Regions from separate parts of the Paenibacillus sp. FSL W7-1279 genome, predicted to be linked through region 2. Evidence: predicted binding sites of a transcription regulator. Region 2 holds the regulator's gene; each other region holds the start of a gene.
What was found. The regulator Rex, encoded in region 2, represses fermentation and respiration genes when NADH is low (regulators of the CRP and FNR family bind a similar motif). The targets are predictions, from matches to a motif close to TTGTGAAATATTTCACAA.

Region 1 (6,310 bases), 170 kb from region 2:
TTTCAAAGCCGTATGCGTTGCACGCATCAATCATCATCCGGATTCCGCCGAAAGGTTGGATGGAGCGTTTGAACGGCTCGTCGGTCTGAACGCCGACAATCTGTTCCTTATCCTTATCCAAATAGCCGGGTTGATGGGAGGTGATGGTTGATGGTGTATGGACATCCACATCCAGAACCCCGCCATTCTCCCTTTCCTTCTTGGTTAAATCCGATACGATATCCCACAGCGCTTTGGTGTTATCCGTGGGTCCCGCCAAAAATTCATCAGAGCCATAATAGGGAGTAATGTTCTCTGCAATAAAATCATTAACGTCAATCCGCTTGGTCCATTTACCTGATTTAAAACCTTTCCAGCCTGCTTCTTTTTCAATCACCGACATATTGAATCCCTCCTAGATTTGCTGGGGCTTGCAAGGACAGGCGGGGCCACACCTTGATCTATCTCAGATCTTTAATGTGATTATTTTCACGATCAATGGTGCCACTACCCCCGCCTTGTGCCTTCAAGCTTCTATATCAAAGATCTGAGATTCAGCTTCCTTCTACATCTTTATTGTAGTCCTGTTGATCTCCTGCATCTGTGATAATAATCACAAACTTATCTTTTCCCGTGACTTTTATCACTCTGAGTCTAGTTTTGCATGCCTTACCTCAAAATCTTCATGGATCTTCACGATCAGCGTTTTGAGTCTATCCTGTCTAGAACCGGCCGTAAAATGCGTTGCGGTAAACTTCTGCGAGCTCCGTCACCAGCGGCAGCTTCGGATTGCTCGTTGTACACTGGTCTTCAAAAGCCCGGTCCGCCAAATGCTCAACATTTTTCTCGAAATCTTTAGGGTCGATGCCAAGCTGCTGGAACGATTCCTCGATCCCGAGCTTGCTGTTCAGCTCCCGGATTGCGCCAATCAGACTGTTCACTCCCTCTTCCGTCGTTCTTGCCGGCAGTCCGAGAATCCGCGCGATTTCAACATATCTCTCATCAGCCACAAAGTGGGTGTATTTAGGCCATGCAGCGAATTTCGTTGGCTTCTTCGCGTTGTAACGGATGACGTGAGGCATCAGGATCGCATTGGTGCGTCCGTGTGCCGTATGATACTGTCCGCCCCACTTATGCGCAAGACTGTGGTTGATGCCAAGGAACGCATTCGCAAAAGCCATGCCGGCAAGCGTCGAAGCATTATGCATTTTTTCGCGGGCAAGTTTGTCGCCGGTAAGCGCCGACTGCTCAAGATACTGGAACACCAGCTGTATGGCCTTGATGGCAAGCCCATCCGTATAATCGCTGGCCATCACCGATACGTAGGCTTCAATTGCATGTGTCAGAACGTCCATGCCGGTATCGGCTACCGCCGTTTTAGGCAGCGTGTAAACGAATTCCGGATCGATAATCGCCACATCCGGTGTCAGCTCATAATCAGCCAGCGGGTACTTGGTATTCCCCAGCCCTTTGTCCGTGATGACGGCAAACGAAGTTACTTCCGAGCCCGTTCCCGACGTTGTTGGAATGGCAACGAACTTCGCTTTCCGTCCAAGCTTCGGATATTTAAAGACCCGCTTGCGGATATCCATGAATTTTTGCTTCAGATTGTTAAAATCCGTATCCGGATATTCATAGAACAGCCACATGGCTTTCGCTGCATCCATTGGCGATCCGCCGCCGAGGGCGATGATGCAGTCCGGCTGGAATCTTGCAAGCATTTCCGTTCCGCGTTCTACGGTCGTTGTCGAAGGATCCGGCTCAACCTCCGAGAAGACTTCGATGGCTACCGGCACTCTGCGCTGACGCAGATAGTGCTCTACCCGCTCCACATAACCCAGCTTCACCATCATGGGGTCGGTAACGATAGCGACACGGGTGATTTCCGGCATTTTCGCAAGATACTGCGTCGAACCTTTTTCAAAGTAAATTTTGTCCGGCACTTTAAACCACTGCATATTCACGGTTCTGCGGTTCACCCTTTTCACGTTGATTAAATTGACAGCCGTCACGTTCGACGAAGTGGAATTACGTCCATACGAACCGCAGCCCAGCGTCAGCGATGGCAGATTCGTGTTGTAGATATCGCCGATACCGCCTTGCGAAGATGGCTGATTCACCAGGATACGGCAGGTTTTCATCCGATCCGAGAATTTCATGATGATGTCCTCATTGTGCGAATGGATTACCGACGAGTGGCCCATGCCGCCAAAAGCAACCATCTCTTCAGCGCGCGTGATGCCCTCTTCCGCATCTTTCACTTTATAGCAGGCCAGCACCGGGCTAAGCTTCTCGGCAGACAACGGGTAGGCAGGTCCGACTCCCTCCAGCTCGGCGACCAGGATCTTGGTGCTTTCCGGTACCTCGAATCCGCAAGCCTCGGCTATCTTAGCTGCCGGCTGTCCGACGATAGTAGGATTTACCGCACATTTATCCGATACCATCGCATGCGCAGTCAGTTTCGCCAGCTCTTCCTTGTTGACAAAATAACAGCCGCTGGCAATCATTTTTTTCTTCACTGTATGATATATAGGCTCCTCGATAATGACAGCCTGCTCGGAAGCGCAGATCATGCCGTTATCAAAGGTTTTGGACAAAATCAAATCGTTCACTGCCTGATCCAAATCCGCGCTCTTCTCAATAAAGCAAGGCACGTTTCCTGGTCCAACGCCCAGGGCAGGCTTGCCGCAGCTGTATGCCGCTTTGACCATCGCCGACCCTCCTGTAGCCAGAATGCAGGCAATGTCAGGATGAATCATCAGCGCATTGGTTTTATCCATGGAAGGAGCTTCGATCCACTGGATGCAATCGGCAGGAGCACCTTGCTTCACAGCAGCATCCCGCAGTATCCGTGCGGCTTCCCGGCTGCAGGCCTGCGCGGATGGATGGAATCCGAAGATGATCGGGTTTCTTGTTTTAATGGAGATCAGTGCCTTGAATATCGTCGTGGAGGTCGGATTGGTTACCGGTGTTATCCCCATGATAATCCCGATCGGTTCTGCTATTTTTTGAAAGCTGTCATAGGCGTTGTCTTCAATGATACCCACGGTTTTGTCGTATTTAATGCTGTTGTGGATATACTCCGTGGCAAACAGGTTTTTGATGATCTTGTCTTCGTACACGCCGCGTCCGGTTTCCTCAACCGCCATTTTCGCCAGCTGCATGTGCTTCTCAAGACCTGCCATGGCCATGGCCTGTACAATCCCGTCGACTTGCTCCTGATTCAATTCCATAAACTTTTCTTTGGCCCGATTCGCCTTGTCAATCAGCCCCTGAATGTACTCCGACGCTGTTTGTCCTTTTACTTCCACCGTTCCTTTGCTCACAGCCATATCTCTCATCCTCCCATGATTCATGTTTCTTTCTACGCTTTGATCGTAACACAGCTGTTTTTAATTTCATGTGAATTATTTCACAATATAAGTATTTATCTTTTCTGTGTGATTTACACCTGTCTCCCCCTCCTTTCAAGTGAAAGAGATCACAAAGTTTGAAAATTCGCCACGATTTCCCTCTTATTCTCCCCCAAAAGTGAATGTTTTCACGTTATAATGTATTTAAAGATTAAACAGATCAAATTTTAGGATGTTAGGGGATACCAACATGAATACTGTAGACCATGTAATGGAAATCGAAAACTTAGGGAACACGCAGTGCTTCTCGGAGCAAAACCGCAACCGTCTGCTGGTCAGCATGAAGGAAAGGGTACTCCCTGAAGGATCCCATTTGTTCTGGGAAGGCGATTTCGCCGACAAGCTGTACTACGTTAAACAAGGAAGAATCAAATTAACCAAATCGACCGATGAAGGCAAAGAACTGATTCTATATATGTACCATCCGGGAGACATGGTCGGGCAAGCCGATCCATTCTTCAGCAACAATCACAGTTTCTCGGCAGAGGTGCTTGAGGATAGTGTTGTCGGTGTCATCGAGCACAAGGATCTGGAGCTGCTGATCTGTCAGCACTGCGACTTCGCCATTGATTTTATGAAGTGGATGGGCATTCACCACCGCATCACCCAGACCAAATTTCGGGATCTCATGATGTACGGCAAGCCCGGCGCTTTAACATCGACACTCATCCGGCTGAGCAACACCTACGGGCAGCATCAAGCGGATGATACTATTCTCATCAACAAGAAGATTACCCACACCGATCTATCGAACATGATTGGCGCAACCCGCGAAAGCGTGAACCGGATGCTGAGTGACCTGCGCAAAAAAGATGCTATCGAATATGCCGGCGGGATGATTGTCATTAAAGATCTTCCGATGCTGCAGGAAATCTGCCATTGCGAGTTGTGTCCGAACGAAATCTGCCGGATTTAATCGGCCTCCCTTCAGTGCATAATATACAGTCATCTGCTTACAATAACCTTGTCTTTCCAAACCAAAATAAAGGGAGTGCTCAGCATGCGTGAAGGTTTGATTCCTGCTGTTCTTGGAACTGTGGTTTCTGCTTCGGGTGCCGCTCTGCTTGGCAGCAAGTATAAACTTGCCGCAACCGGTATTCTCGGCTTCGGACTGGCTCATATTGTGCTTGGTGCGATTGACCTGGTGGAACATCGGTAAGGATTGGAAGACAAGATTCATATAGCTGTCCTGTTCAGTCATTGAACTGAAGGGACGGCTTTTTATGTATGTGCCCGACGGGATCCCTCTTTTTTTGTTAGGAGACGTTCCGTGCAGATCCCTCACTTTAATTAGACAAATGAAAGAAGCGGTCAACCGTTTGGTCGACCGCTTCTTTTCGGCTGTATATCAAGTGAGTAAACCCACTTTATGAGCAGCCCCTTTTCTATGATGCCTACTATGCAACCTTCTTTTGCTTGCTCCCTTTTCCCGACGAGATAAACCAATACGCCATCCCCACAAACAATCCGCCGCCAAGAATGTTCCCCAGCGTGACCGGCACCATGTTGCTGATCCATCCGCCGATGGAAATGGTCTCGGGATGCCCCGGCAAAATCGTCGCGAGCGTCAGAAGTGTCATATTGGCTACGCTATGCTCGTACCCTGTCGCAATGAAGGCAAACAGACACCACCATATTAAGATCAGCTTGGTCGTTTCTCCTTTGGCCCGAATCCCCATCCACAAGGCCAGACAGACAAGCCAGTTACACAAGATGCCTCGGAAGAACAGCTCCATAAACGGATCATTCATTTTCTTGGCGGCAGCCGTGAAGATGAGATGGTCCGGCGGCAGGCCTTTGAACAGGCCGGAAGCATACACCAGATAGCTGAGCAGAATCGCTCCGGCCAGATTGCCGATAAACACGAGCACCCAGTTCTTCAGCGTATCCCCCATTGTCGTTCGACCGGATAATGTGCTTATCGTAAAAAACATATGATTCCCGGTAAACAGCTCTGATCCTGCGAACACCACCAACGTGAGCGCGATCCCGAATGCCGCTCCCATGACGAGGGATTGGAAGGGCGAACCGGCAGCCGCGAGCGGCGCCCCCAACTTAAAGATCAATACAATTCCAATGCCGACATACGCGCCGGCCAGCATAGCCGATACCATATAGCGCAGCAGATTATGATTCATCTGCTCCTTTTTCCCGACGGCGGCATTAACAACGGCTTCCACATCCGTTTTAAACATGGGATACCACCCCTTGATTTCGTCTGTTTAATATGCGAGATCTGGCCTTAAACAGCCACCTCAACCTTCCCGTCCACGGTGCGAATCGGGTATACACGAACCTGGCCTTGATCCGGAGCCTGTACGAGCCCGGTTGAAAGCTCGATCTTCCAATCGTATAACGGATCGTAGATGTAGTGCCCGGATACGATGGCTTCCGAGAGTGGCCCTCCTTTGGGATGCGGGCTTTGATTGTCCAGCGCAAACCATTGATGATCCGAAGTCCGGAAGACGGCAATCTCCCGGTCTCCGAGATGGACCACCCTTCCAAGCTGTGACAGAAAATCATTTTCATTTCCTACCGTAATAAATCTTTCGGTTTCCATAACATGCAGCCTCCACTTCTCTTGTCTATTCCGATCCATACTGCAATAAACTCTATATGCTCAGGCGGCAAGAGGAAAGCAGGTTCCTCCCTCTTCTATTTGCTGATCACTGGTCTTGCATCCTCGAATAGCGTATAACGCAGCTTCTCGTCGTTCAGCACTTTCTTCCAAGGATCCTCAACTTGCTGCAGGGCAAGCTCGATTCTCTCCACCAGTTCCTTACGCTGCTTCGGATCGTCCAGGATAACGGCTCGGATTTGTTCCAGTCCCAAACGCTCTACCCACTCCGAGGTTCTCTCCAGGTACTTACCGGTTTCACGGTAATACTGCATCAGGGCTCCGCAGATTTCGACCAGCT
Region 2 (6,310 bases):
AACACAACAATACATATAACAACGATATATAGGGATGCATGTAGTTTATATACTCATTTTGTACAAGTATGAGTATATCACATCTTATATACTTTTTCATGCATGTCTGTGAAAATATTTAGAACAGTTTTTCCATATTATTTCTGAATACGCTTACAATTATAGAGAAAATAAGAGAGGAACCCGCGAATATTAAAGGGCCCCTCTCTACTTCTTATTTATTGATTTGGAAGAATAATGTCATTACCGATGGTGTTACCGTCTTGAAAACGATAAAACCGATAACCGCGCTGACCGTTGTGTTCATACTGCAGCTGCCAGGCATACTCGCCCTCATACATTCCAGGCAGCAGCCGCTTAATTTCTGCGCCAGACAATTCGTTATAAATCTGCTCCCGCATCTGGTCTTCTGACAACCCCGTATTCAACAAAACGGATTGGACAGCGTCGGCACCTTCAACAGGTACGTTGTCATCCGTAAATTTCACCCATACCATACGATCTTGATTGTCCTGATCCTTCCCGCTTATCACCCAATAGTTATTGTCCTCGCCCCACACCGATTTATAGGTCTTCCCGGACGTAACCAATTGGCCATGCTGTTTGGCGGCAGCAATTGCCATTCTTTCTTCATTCCAAGCATCTTTCATCACATATGAATAATAGAGCTGTAAACCAAGCAGTAACAGCAGCACCCCGGATACACTCAGCAATATCCACTTCGTTTTTTTCTTCAAATCCGTCTTCCTCGCTCCCCTTGATTATTCCCTAGAGGGTTGTAAGACGCTCAAAGGCACGCTGCGCTTCCCGGCGGATACGTTCCTCATCGAGAGTGAGACTCGCGCCATTCTTCACTACCTGCTTGCCGTCAACCCATACATGCTCTACATCCTTCGCACTGGCGGAGTAGATAGCATGAGAAATGTAATCCGTCTTCGGAAGGAAGTGCGCCTGATCCGTGTTCAGTGCGATCATATCTGCCTTCATGCCTACCGCAAGCGTACCAATATCCGTAAGGAAGGCTGACTTGGCTCCATATTCTGTACCCATCCGAAGCGCTTCGGATGCTGGAATCGCGGTTGGATCCCCGCTTACTCCTTTATGGATCAGTGCGGCCAGCCGCATCTCTTCAAACATATCCAGATTATTATTGCTGGCAGGTCCATCGGTACCCAAAGACACGGTGACCCCGGCTTTCAGCAGTGCAGGCACGCGAGCGATGCCGCTGGCAAGCTTCAAATTGCTGCCTGGATTATGCGAAACCATAACTTGATGTTTGGCCAGAATTTCGATTTCTTCATCGGTCAGATGGACGGCATGCGCAAGCAGCGTTGGACGGGAGAACATGCCAAGCTTCTCTAGATGGGCAACAGGGCGAAGTCCGTAGTCATTTACGTTCTGAGCTACTTCCGTTTCCGTTTCGGACATATGCGTATGCAAAGGCAGATTCAAATCATGTGACGCTTGCACGAATTTTTCGATGAAATCCGGCGGGCACGTATAGGGTGCATGCGGTGAGATCATCGTCGTAATTCTACCGTCAGCCTGACCATGCCAGTCTTTCGCGAATGCAACCGCCTCTTCCAGCTTCTGCTGCTGCACCTCAGGCGGACATAATCCGATGACACCGCGCGTCAGAACGCCGCGCATGCCTGAGTCCTCCACCACCTTTGCAACCTGATCCATATGATCATACATATCCACAAATGTCGTGGTTCCGCCTTTGATCATCTCTAGCACGGAGAGTGAGGTTCCCCAGTATACATCGTCGGCCGTGAATTTGGCTTCCATCGGCCACATTTTTTCCTGAAGCCATACTTGCAGTGCCAGATCGTCGCCATACCCGCGAAGAAGCGACATGGCCGCATGTCCGTGCGTATTCACCAATCCAGGCAGGAAAAACAGATGGGTTCCGTCGATGATTTCTGTTCCCTCTTGGACAGTCGGCTCTTCTTCACCCAGGTAAGTGATCCGGTCGTTCTCCACGACCATATATCCGCGTAACACGGATCTGCCTTCCTCTAGTACCACGAACGTTCCGTTTTTAACCATCCACTTCGTTGTCGTCATGTGCTGCATCCTCCTTGCCGTTATCCAAATAATAGGCCAAACTCTGCAAATCCGTAGTAAAATCTGCCGTATGAATCCGGATATGGGGTGGAGCTTTCAGGATGGTCGGCGCAAAATTCAGGATAGCCTCGATGCCTGCCGCGATAAGTTGATTCGCTACATTCTGCGCCTCAAAATCCGGAACGGTGATAATCCCGATACGAATGCCGTACTCATGAACCGTCTTCTCCAGTTCCTCCATCGGCTGTACGACCAAATTGTTAATTTTCATACCAACTTTGGGAGAATACGAATCGAAAACCGCCACAATCTTCATATTGTCCTTCAGAAATGCATTGTAATTCGATAATGCATGTCCAAGATTACCGGCCCCAATCAATGCGACATTGATCTTCTGGTCCAGCTTTAGAATCTGGCGAATTTTCTCGATCAGATAAGATACGTCATATCCGATCCCTTTCCGTCCAAAATCACCGAAATACGCTAGGTCCTTACGAATTTGAGCAGGATTGAGGTCCAGTTTCTGCCCCAGTTCCTGGGAGGAAACCGTGGAGACCTCCCTTTTCTGAAGCTCATTCAAATAGCGCAAGTATACAGGTAATCTGCGGACCACGGCTTCCGAAATTTTTTCCGATTTCATGCATGCTCCCCCTAATAATAGGTTAATAACTACATTTGTTTGTGCTCGTTCATGGTTTCACTTTATTCAGCTTGGTTCCCTATGCCTGCCTCTTCCTGCAGCCATTTCGAAATTCGGGGAACGATCCCCTCTGTCGGCATGTGCTCCATCTTCGGTCCAGGCAAGGAATATAAGAAATACTTCCCGTAATAGGATTCAATGACCCGAGTATCGTAAACGATGACAATCCCCTTATCCTGCGCGGTCCGTACCAGTCGGCCAAATCCCTGTTTGAAGCGAATGACCGCTTGCGGAACCGAAAGCTTCATGAACGGGTTCTTCTTCTGCTGCTGCAGAAGCTCGCTCTTGGCTTCGACCAGAGGGTGATTCGGCGGCTGGAACGGCAGCCGGACGATGGCAAGGCAGGTGAGCGCCTCACCGGGTATATCTACTCCTTCCCAGAAGGAGCTGGTGCCCAGCAGAACCGAAGCGCTGCTATCCTGGAATCTCCGGATTAACTTGGTACGGCTGGTTCCGTCCATCCCTTGTCCCAGTACCGTAATATCGCTGGATCCCAGCGCCTCCTTCAAGGGCTCATGCACCTGACGCAGCATGCGGTACGAGGTGAACAGGACAAGCATGCGACCATGCGTTGCGATGGCCGTATCAGCCAATGATTGCACAAGTGTATTCACAAAGAGTGCATCCCCGACCGAGCCCTTCACGCTCGGAAAATCGCGCGGCACAACAAGGAGAGCCTGCTCCCTGTAATTAAACGGGGACGGCAGCAGGACCGTGTTCAGGTTGCCGCTATCTGCCGCTTCCTGAAGACCCAAATTCTCGATCATGAACTGAAACGATTTGTCCACCGACAAGGTCGCCGATGTCAGGATCACGCTTTGTTTTTTGTCAAAAAACAATTCCTTTAAATGGGTGCTGACGTCGACAGGCACCGCATAAAGCTGCAGCGATTTGCCGCGGAAGTTGCCGTTCGCCTCCATCCAGTATACCGTGCCCTCATCATTCAGGGACATGAAGGTCCTCAGGTCCTCGCGGTGTGCGGCCAGGTCCTTAAATAGACCCGATAGGTCTGTTAACAGACTGTCCGCGCTGTAGTCGTCCAGATCTTCCTTCATTTCGGCAATCAGCTTGTCACCCTTGCGAACGACATCGCCGAGCGCCAGATGAATTTGATGCTCCAGCTCGGCCAGCGAATTCCAATCCTTCGGCTTTTTCAGAGGCGATAAGCGAAGCGAGAATTGTCCGGCATCCCCCGGAGTCGCGTCTCCGCGCTCCGGAAGCAGTCCGAACAATTGGTCGCTGAGCCGGTCCCAATTCTCTTTGACGGTGATCAGATCCGGATAAATCCGGTCGATGATGGAAGACCACTCGACAGCCTTCTCATGGGACGACGCTTGCAGCAGCTGGCGAAGAGCCGGAAGCTGACCGCTTCGGCTGTCTTTGTACATACGGGTCAACGTATGGACAACCGAAAAATATTTCATCTGCAAGCCAAGGTGCTTGCCCGCGACGTCCTCCAGATGATGCGCTTCATCGATGACGAGACGCTCATAACTCGGAAGCAGCTGGTGATTCGCTTTCACGTCGGTGAACAGCTTCGAATGGTTCGTAATGACAACATCCGCGATGCCCGCCTCATGTTTGGCCCTGTGATAATAGCATTTGCGGAACCATGGGCAGGCACGGCCCAGGCAGGAATCCGAATCGCTGGAGATGGTTTCCCAGAAATCCCCTCCACGGCCGCCAAGGTTCAGCTCCTCATCATCCCCGTTCTCCGTCTGGGTCAACCAAACCAGCATTTGCGCTGCGGTGATCACATCTTCCTTCGGGGAATGAAAATCTCTTCTATTTATTTTATGTTCAAATTTTCTCAAACACAAATAATGGCCTCTTCCCTTGAAAATAGCCGCTTTAAAAGGAAAAGGAACAACCTGGGTGAGCAGGGGAATATCCCGGTCACGCAGCTGTTCTTGAAGGTTGATCGTATGCGTGCTCACCATAACCTTCTGTTCCTGCTTCACGCTTTGATAAATCGACGGCAGCAAATACCCGAGAGATTTGCCTGTTCCCGTGCCGGCTTCGATCAATAAATGTTTATTGTTATCGAGTGCCTGCATCACTTCCTGGAACATCATGTCCTGGGCATCCCTGCTCTCGTAATGAGGCAGCGTTTCCTTTAGACGTTCACGGACATCATTCATGTATTGCTCAAAGCTTACATCAGCCAAGGGATTAGGCTCCGTCTCATCCCTGGCAGGCGTTATATCGTTCCAATCGTCAACAGCTAGGGCGAATTGACGATAGTACGTATGGGTGTCTCCGGCTTGTACTGCCTGGAGCTCCCTGTCGGCACGGATGCCGTCAAAGAACCAGGCCAAGTCGCTGTCCTCGTCGGCAAACAGGTCGCTTAACCGCTGCACGGTAAGCAGAGGAAGCTCATCGATCTCCTCCAGGCATTTCAGCAGCGCATAGGCTGTGGCAAGTGCATCGCTGTCCGCCTGATGCGGACGGTCATGCTCCAGGCCGAAATGAGAGGACACCATCCCAAGCTGATAAGAAGGAAGCGAGGGAAAACATATTTTTAAGAAGTGCATCGTATCTAGAATTCGGCCGCTGAACGGTAAATAGCCGCAGCGATCGAGTGCATTTTGCAAAAAGTTAAAATCAAAAGCGACATTGTGCCCAACCAATACAACATCGTCGAGCATGGGCACGAGTTCCATCATCATTTCTTCCAATGACGGAGCATCCGCTACATCACTGTCGGAAATGCCGGTCAAACCGGTAATAAAAGGAGGGATCGGAATCCCGGGATTGACATAGGTGCCGTATACGCGGGAGATGCTTCGATCCTCTTCGATGATGGCCAGTCCAACCTGAATGATCTCATCTGCTGACTGGTTGCCCGTGGTTTCAAAATCCAATACGGCAAATTTCATTTCGATAAAATCCCTTTCCTCCAGACTAATTAACAGCATACCAGAAGTTGCGGGTTTTGAACATTCCGGGTAAAAAATCCCCGCTCTCCTCCGTAAGCTCCATACGGCAAAAAGCGATACCAAAGTCTCAAGGATGAGCTCTGACATCGCTTCTTGTTTTGGCTTGATTTTTACAGCAAAGAGATCAATTGGCTGCCGTACTGGAGTTCCCCTCGCTTCTGCTTGCAGACCTCCAAATTGATAATGGGGTCAGGAAGCGTCGGGTCGCTGTGAATCGCCAGTGCGAAATGCTCCTCGGCCTTCCCTTGCTGTCCATTCAACACCTCGATGCATCCAAGCGCATTGTAAATCATCGCCCGCATCTTTTTGTTGTCTGCCAGGGGTAGGATGGACACCAATACATCGGATGCCGGTATGGTTTGCCCCAAATAAAGATGGGACATCGCAATATACAGCTTGATCAGAAGGCTATCCGGAAATACGGTGGCGGCCGCCTCAAACTGCTGTATGGCCGGCTGGAACATCAACAACTTGTAATAACCTTGACCGCGAATAAATGCATCAAGCTGCAATTCAGGCGCTTCGGTCGGTGGAAAAACAGGAGGCGAGGCGGCACTCTCGCGGAAGATGGCCATCTTCTCTTCAAAATGGAGCCATTCCT
Region 3 (6,310 bases), 3.1 Mb from region 2:
TGCGGTACAGCCGCAGGCGCATCTGGGACAGGATGCGAAGAATCGTGTCATGCCCCACCAGGCGCTCCACGTAATGGATGACCGCGCGTCCGATGCCGAAGGTCCGAACCCCTACGGTCGGCACGTATACCATCAGGATATTTTCCGGCCGTAGGGCGGACTTGGAGATCAAATACCCGGATGTGAACATCAGCATCCCGGCGAACAGGATCGTGAGCACACCAAGCAACACAATCAGCAGAAAGCGCCAGAAGTTTGCCGTTACATAAGGCCGAAACCACGATTCCTGCTTCATTGTACTCCCTCCATCTGCGATGTAATCAACCCATAATAGACGCCTTGCCGAGCGATAAGCTCCTCGTGGGTTCCCGTTTCCGCCACCCGCCCCTGATGCAGAACGATGATGTAATCCATATCCTGCATCCAGTGCAGTCTGTGCGTCGCGAGGAATACCCACTTATCTTGAAAAAGGGAAAGCATCGTCTCCTTCAGCTCGTATTCCGTCTCGATATCCAAGTGGGCCGTCGGCTCATCCAGCAGCAGAACCCGCCGGTCGCCGAGCAGCGCTCTGGCCAAGGCCACGCGCTGTGCCTGACCGCCGCTTAAAGCGCGCCCGCCGCCGCCGATCATCTCTTCAAGTCCGCCAGGCAAGCTCTTCACCAGATCTGACAGTCCCGCTGCTTCGACTTGCACTGTGGACGCCTCCGGTGCATAGAAGCGCACATTATCCGCCAAGGTAGCACCGAATAAATACGGCTGCTGCGGCATATAGGTGACCTCGGTCCGCCACGCCCGCCGGTTTCTGTCCTCCAGCTTCACGCCGTTTAGCTCCATCACGCCGGATGTAGGCGCCATAAATCCACCCAGTAGCTCGATGAGCGTGGATTTGCCGGCCCCGCTCTCCCCGACGATGCCGATCTTGCGTTGACCCGGTATCCGGAAGCTGACATCCTCCAAGGAGGCCGGCCCCAACTCTTCGTGCCTGAGGCCGATTCCGGACAGCTCCAGCACGCTTTGGTGATCCCATTGGAATCGCGGCTGCGGTCTGAGGCTGGAACTAGAGAAATTATTTTGAATTTTAAATGTTAAGCCCGTTGAGGTCCGTTCCATCGTTCCTGCCGCCGGGGTTTCAAGCGCTCCAGTTGGCTCGAATGGACCTGCTCCATTGACCGAACCCTCCGCAGCAACAGAACCCGAGATTCCACCCAAACGCCCTTTCCGGGCCTCTTGAATCATGGATTGCATCGCTTTCCCTGCCTGCTTGCCGTCCAGCGTGGCATGAAAGTCCGCCCCGACCATGCGCACCGGTAGGAAATACTCCGGTGCCAGGATCAGGATGAGCAGCGCGGGCAGCAGCTCCAGGCTGCCGTTTATGAGGCGCAAGCCCAGGTTTACCGCAACAGATGCCACGGACAGCATCGTAAAGAAATCCAGTGCGAAGGACGACAGAAACGCCACGCGCAGCGTCCGCATGGTAGCTGCACGATATCCCTCGCTGACCTGCTGTATACTCTCGCTGTGCTTACGGCTCTGTCCCAAAAACTTCAGGGTAGTGAGCCCTCTCAGCGAATCCACAAAATGATTGGACAGCATTCGGTAGGAATCCAGCTGCTGCTCAGTTTGCTTTCTCGCGGCAAGCCCTACGAGGATGAGAAATACGATCAGAATCGGCATGGTCACCAGCAGAATAATGCCTGATATCCGGTCCGTCATGAACACGTACAGCCATACCAGCGCCGGGGTAATGCTCGCCCCCATCAAACGCGGTATGGTCAGCTCCGCATATTTGCGGAACTTGCCGATGCCCTCCAGCACAAGCGTAACCACATTGCCCGTTCCTTCCGACCGGACAAAGGACGGCCCATTCCGAAACAGCTCATCCAGCAGCTGCTTCCTCAGGCTCGTGCCCGTCTCCTCGGCAAAGCGCTGTGCGAATCCTTGCTGCACAGCCGAGATGCCGTGGCGTGCCAGAAATGCAAGCAGGAACAAGGCAATGGTCTCCCCCTGCTCCTGCAGCGTTGATCCCGCAAACAGGGCGGATACGGCTTCCGCCAGCCACTTGGCTTGCAGGAGGATGGCCATGCTCTGTGCCAGGGTACATACGGCGACAAGGAAGAATACCGTCTTGGCGCCTTTGTATCCCAGCAGATCTTTTCCCATCAATACTCCAAATGCTCCTTCTCATGTACCCGTTTGTGGAAAACGAAGTAACTCCAAATTTGATAGCCCAATACGAAAGGCAGCAGCGTGACCGCCACAATCGTCATAATCTTGAGGGAATACGGTCCGGAGGCCGCATTATAAATAGTCAGGTCAAATGCGGAATGGATGGAACTGACCATCACGCGCGGGAACAAGCCCACGAACACGGACGTTACCAAGAGTGCGATAACCGCCCCGGTCATCCCGAAGGCCCAGCCGTCCCGTTTGATGTTCATGAAATATCCGCCCAGCAGGAATGCGAGCAAAGCCAGCACCAGCAGCACGGTTAACGCCACGCCACGCTTCTCGAAGATATCGGTCATGAAATACGTCATCACTCCGAATGCAACGAACAGGGCCGCTACGGGAAGCAGGAGTCTCCGGGCCATACGGCGCGCCCGTTCCTGAAGATCCCCCATCGTGCGCAGTGTTGTGAACATCAAGCCATGCAGCAGGCAGAGCATCACCATCGTCAGTCCGCCAACCACAGTATAGCCATTCACAACATCAAACAATCCGGCATGCAGCTGCATCTCCTCGTTAATGGGGAGCCCCTGAATGAGGCAGGCAAAAACAACGCCGAGCAGGAATGGCGGAAGCACGCTGCCGATGAAAATCGCACCGTCCCACACCCGTTTCCAGCGAACATCGCCCACCTTGCCGCGGAATTCAAAGGCCACCCCGCGTCCGATCAAGGCCAGCAGAAGAAAGACAAGCGGAATGTAGAAGCCGCTGAACAGCGTCGCATACCAATTCGGGAAGGCGGCGAACATGGCGCCGCCCGCCGTCAACAGCCAGACCTCGTTGGCGTCCCAGAACGGGCCGATCGAGTTGATCAGCACCCGGCGCTGGGTATCATTTTTGGCCAGCAGCTGCGTGGACATCCCGACCCCGAAGTCGAAGCCCTCCAAGAAGAAGAACCCTATAAACAAGACGGCAACGAGCACAAACCACAGTTCGTTAAGAGACAGCATTGTAGCCCTCCTTATTAAACGGATCGCTTGCGTGGTGGTCCTCTTCCTCCGCCGCATACGGTCCTTTCTTAATGACTTTGATAAATAGATACGCCATAACGGCTGCCAGCACCGCATAAATGGCAGTAAACATGATCAGCGAGAACAGGATCGAGCCTGCGCTGACGTTCGGTGAAACACTGTTCTCCGTAGTGATCAGTCCGAATACCGTCCAAGGCTGGCGTCCGATCTCCGTCATGATCCATCCCGACGTATTGGCGATGAACGGCAGCGAAATGCCGAGCAGCATCAGTCTGAGGAACCATTTGCCGGCCTTCTCGACCTTTTTGCGCAGCATCAGCCACGCTCCGTACAATCCCAGCAGAATCATGACGCTGCCAGCGGCCACCATAATCCGGAAGCTCCAGAAGGTGGTACGAACCGGCGGAATATAGTCTCCAGGACCATATTGCTGTTCGTACTGCGCCTGCAGCTCCTTCATCCCGATGACTTCACCGGAAAACTTGCTGTAGGACAAAAAGCTGAGCAAATACGGGATTTTAAACTCCATCGTGTTCTCCTGCTTATCCGGATCGATGGCCGCAATGACCGTCCAAGGCGCAGGATCATCGCTCGTTTCCCACAGGCTCTCCGCAGCGGCCATCTTCATCGGCTGCGTATCCACCAAATACTGCGCCTGCTGGTGACCGAATACCGCAACCAGAATGGAGGTGATGAGGCCAATCACGATGGCGATGTGAAATGATTTCTTAAAGAAATCCAAATCTTGCTTCTTCATCAGCTTGTAGGCACTCACACCTGCAACGAGGAACGCCCCGGTTGCCAGTGCCCCGAAGATCGTGTGCGGGAACTCCACCAACAGCTGACCGTTCGTAATCAGTGCGAAGAAATCATTCATCTCCGCCCGCCCATTATTCATCTCGAATCCGACGGGACGCTGCATGAACGAATTCGCTGCCAGAATCCAGAATGCGGACATCAGGGTGCCGAAGGACACCAGCCAGATACTAAGCAGATGGACCTTCTTTGATAAACGGTCCCAACCGAATATCCACAGTCCAATAAACGTCGACTCTAGGAAAAACGCCAGCAATGCTTCAATGGCAAGCGGTGCGCCAAATACGTCCCCGACAAACCTTGAGTAATCCGACCAGTTCATGCCGAACTGGAATTCCTGCAGAATCCCTGTCACAACCCCGACCGCAAAGTTAATCAGGAACAGCTTTCCCCAGAACTTCGCCATTTTCTTGTAGACTTCCTGGCCTTTAACAACATACATCGTCTCCATGATGGCAATCAGAAACGCCAACCCGATGGACAACGGTACGAAAATAAAGTGAAAAATGGTTGTCGATGCGAATTGAATTCGCGCCAGCATAACCGGATCCATATCAGATACCCCTTCCTTTAGCTCACGTGATCACTTCAAATTTGATTCTTTTTGTATTGTCGCAGACCACGCCCTAAAGGATTGTGATAAACATCACAATATCAGGACTGAAACTGGAGCAAAAAGTTATAAATTTGTGACGAAAATCACTAAGTGAATTGCGATTTTGTGCACATCGAGGAAAATGGAAAGGACTCGCTGCCTCTGCTCGCGATTTAAAAGCCTGTATTTACAATATAAAAAGCAGGCTGACATGAAGGCCAGCCTGCTTCGGTGTATCTGCGCCCTTATTGAACCGCGCCAATCTCGGTCTCGATGAGCTTGAATTCCGTTACGTCCGCGATCGCGCGGTTGGTTATGCGGATTTCCGGAATCACCGGCAGCGCAATGAGCGAGAAGGTCATGAACGGGGCATGAATGTAGCATCCGAGCTCCTTCCAAGCTTCCTCCAAGGCAGCGACCTCCTCCGCTACGATCTCAACCGGACGGTCCGCCAGCAAACCGGCAATCGGCATCGCCACCTTCGCCAGCACCTTGCCGTCCCGTACTACGATCATGCCGCCACCGCACGCGGCCAGCTCATTCGCCGCGAGTGCCATATCTTCGGCATTCGTGCCCATCACCAGCAGATTGTGGCTGTCATGCGCTACTGTGGACGCAACTGCGCCGGATTTCAGTCCGAAGCCGCTCGCAAAACCGAGCGAGATTTGCCCCGTCGTGCCGTGGCGTTCAATGCATGCCAGCTGAACCACGTCCTGATCCAGGTCTGGCTGGATCACCCCTTGCTCCACGGAGAGCACCGCTGTCATTTTAGCGGTACGGGCGCTGTTCTCGATGACGCGCACCACGTTCACTTCCGTGCGCGCTGCATCGAATTTGCTGCGCAGCAGAAAGTCATCCGCAGTAAGCGAACGCTGCAGTTTGACCGAGTTAAAAGCTTTTTCCGGGTATTGATATACAGGGAACGCCTTCACGAGTCGGCCGTTCTCTGCAACCACTTCGCCATCCGTGATCACAACGGAAGGGACCATGCTCAACAGATCATCAATCAGCAATATATCCGCCGTTTTGCCAGGTGAAATGCTGCCAAGCTCCATGTCCATCCCGAAATAACGAGCCACGTTGATCGTTCCCAGCTGGATCGCCGTAACCGGGTCCACGCCCTCTTCCATAGCGCGGCGGACCACATGGTTCATATGTCCGAGTCTCAACAGCGTCTGCGGATACACATCATCCGTAACCAGAGAAATATTGTCTGTGCGCACCTTATCTTCCGTTATGACCTTAACAACTTCCTTCACATCCTGCCAAGCCGAACCCTCGCGGATCATCAGGTGCATGCCGAGGCGAACCTTCTCCAAAGCCTGCTCCCGGGTTACCGTCTCATGGTCGGAGCTTACGCCGGTTGCCATATATGCCTGCAGCATCCGGTCGTCCTCTGCCGGAAAATGCCCGGTCACCGTCTTGCCTGCACGCAGCGTGGCTTCGATCTCCCCGCTCATGGTCGGATCGCCATACACGACGCCCGGGAAATTCATCACTTCGCCAAGCCCGGCAACACCGGGCCATGTCAGCCCTTCCTCAATGTCGGCTACGCCCAGCTGCGCCCCGGCATCCTCCAGATCGAAGGTTGACGGCACACACGAAGGTATGGTGGTGAACACCTTCATCGGCAGCTGCTGCCCTTCCTCGTGCATCCAGCGCACGCCCTCCATGCCGAATACGTTGGCAATCTCATGGGGAT

Region 1: adhE (bifunctional acetaldehyde-CoA/alcohol dehydrogenase) is a predicted target of Rex. The motif match lies at 3,380-3,397, and genes of this name have one in related genera.
Region 3: MKY82_RS32145 (cytochrome ubiquinol oxidase subunit I) is a predicted target of Rex. The motif match lies at 4,648-4,665, and genes of this name have one in related genera.

The regions. Positions count from the first base shown of each region.
Region 1 is NZ_CP150215.1:2,527,185-2,533,494, reverse strand. Features, by position in the region: gene pflB (formate C-acetyltransferase) at 1-382, opposite strand, end outside; gene adhE (bifunctional acetaldehyde-CoA/alcohol dehydrogenase) at 702-3,311, opposite strand; gene MKY82_RS11035 (Crp/Fnr family transcriptional regulator) at 3,583-4,308, shown strand; gene MKY82_RS11030 (asparagine synthase) at 4,393-4,551, shown strand; gene MKY82_RS11025 (formate/nitrite transporter family protein) at 4,790-5,587, opposite strand; gene nirD (nitrite reductase small subunit NirD) at 5,635-5,952, opposite strand; gene nirB (nitrite reductase large subunit NirB) at 6,048-6,310, opposite strand, start outside.
Region 2 is NZ_CP150215.1:2,693,859-2,700,168, reverse strand. Features, by position in the region: gene MKY82_RS11940 (DUF5590 domain-containing protein) at 219-737, opposite strand; gene MKY82_RS11935 (amidohydrolase) at 769-2,070, opposite strand; gene MKY82_RS11930 (redox-sensing transcriptional repressor Rex) at 2,045-2,710, opposite strand; gene dinG (ATP-dependent DNA helicase DinG) at 2,773-5,649, opposite strand; gene MKY82_RS11920 (hypothetical protein) at 5,820-6,310, opposite strand, start outside.
Region 3 is NZ_CP150215.1:7,093,697-7,100,006, forward strand. Features, by position in the region: gene cydC (thiol reductant ABC exporter subunit CydC) at 1-295, opposite strand, end outside; gene cydD (thiol reductant ABC exporter subunit CydD) at 292-2,160, opposite strand; gene cydB (cytochrome d ubiquinol oxidase subunit II) at 2,160-3,176, opposite strand; gene MKY82_RS32145 (cytochrome ubiquinol oxidase subunit I) at 3,163-4,566, opposite strand; gene ade (adenine deaminase) at 4,854-6,310, opposite strand, start outside.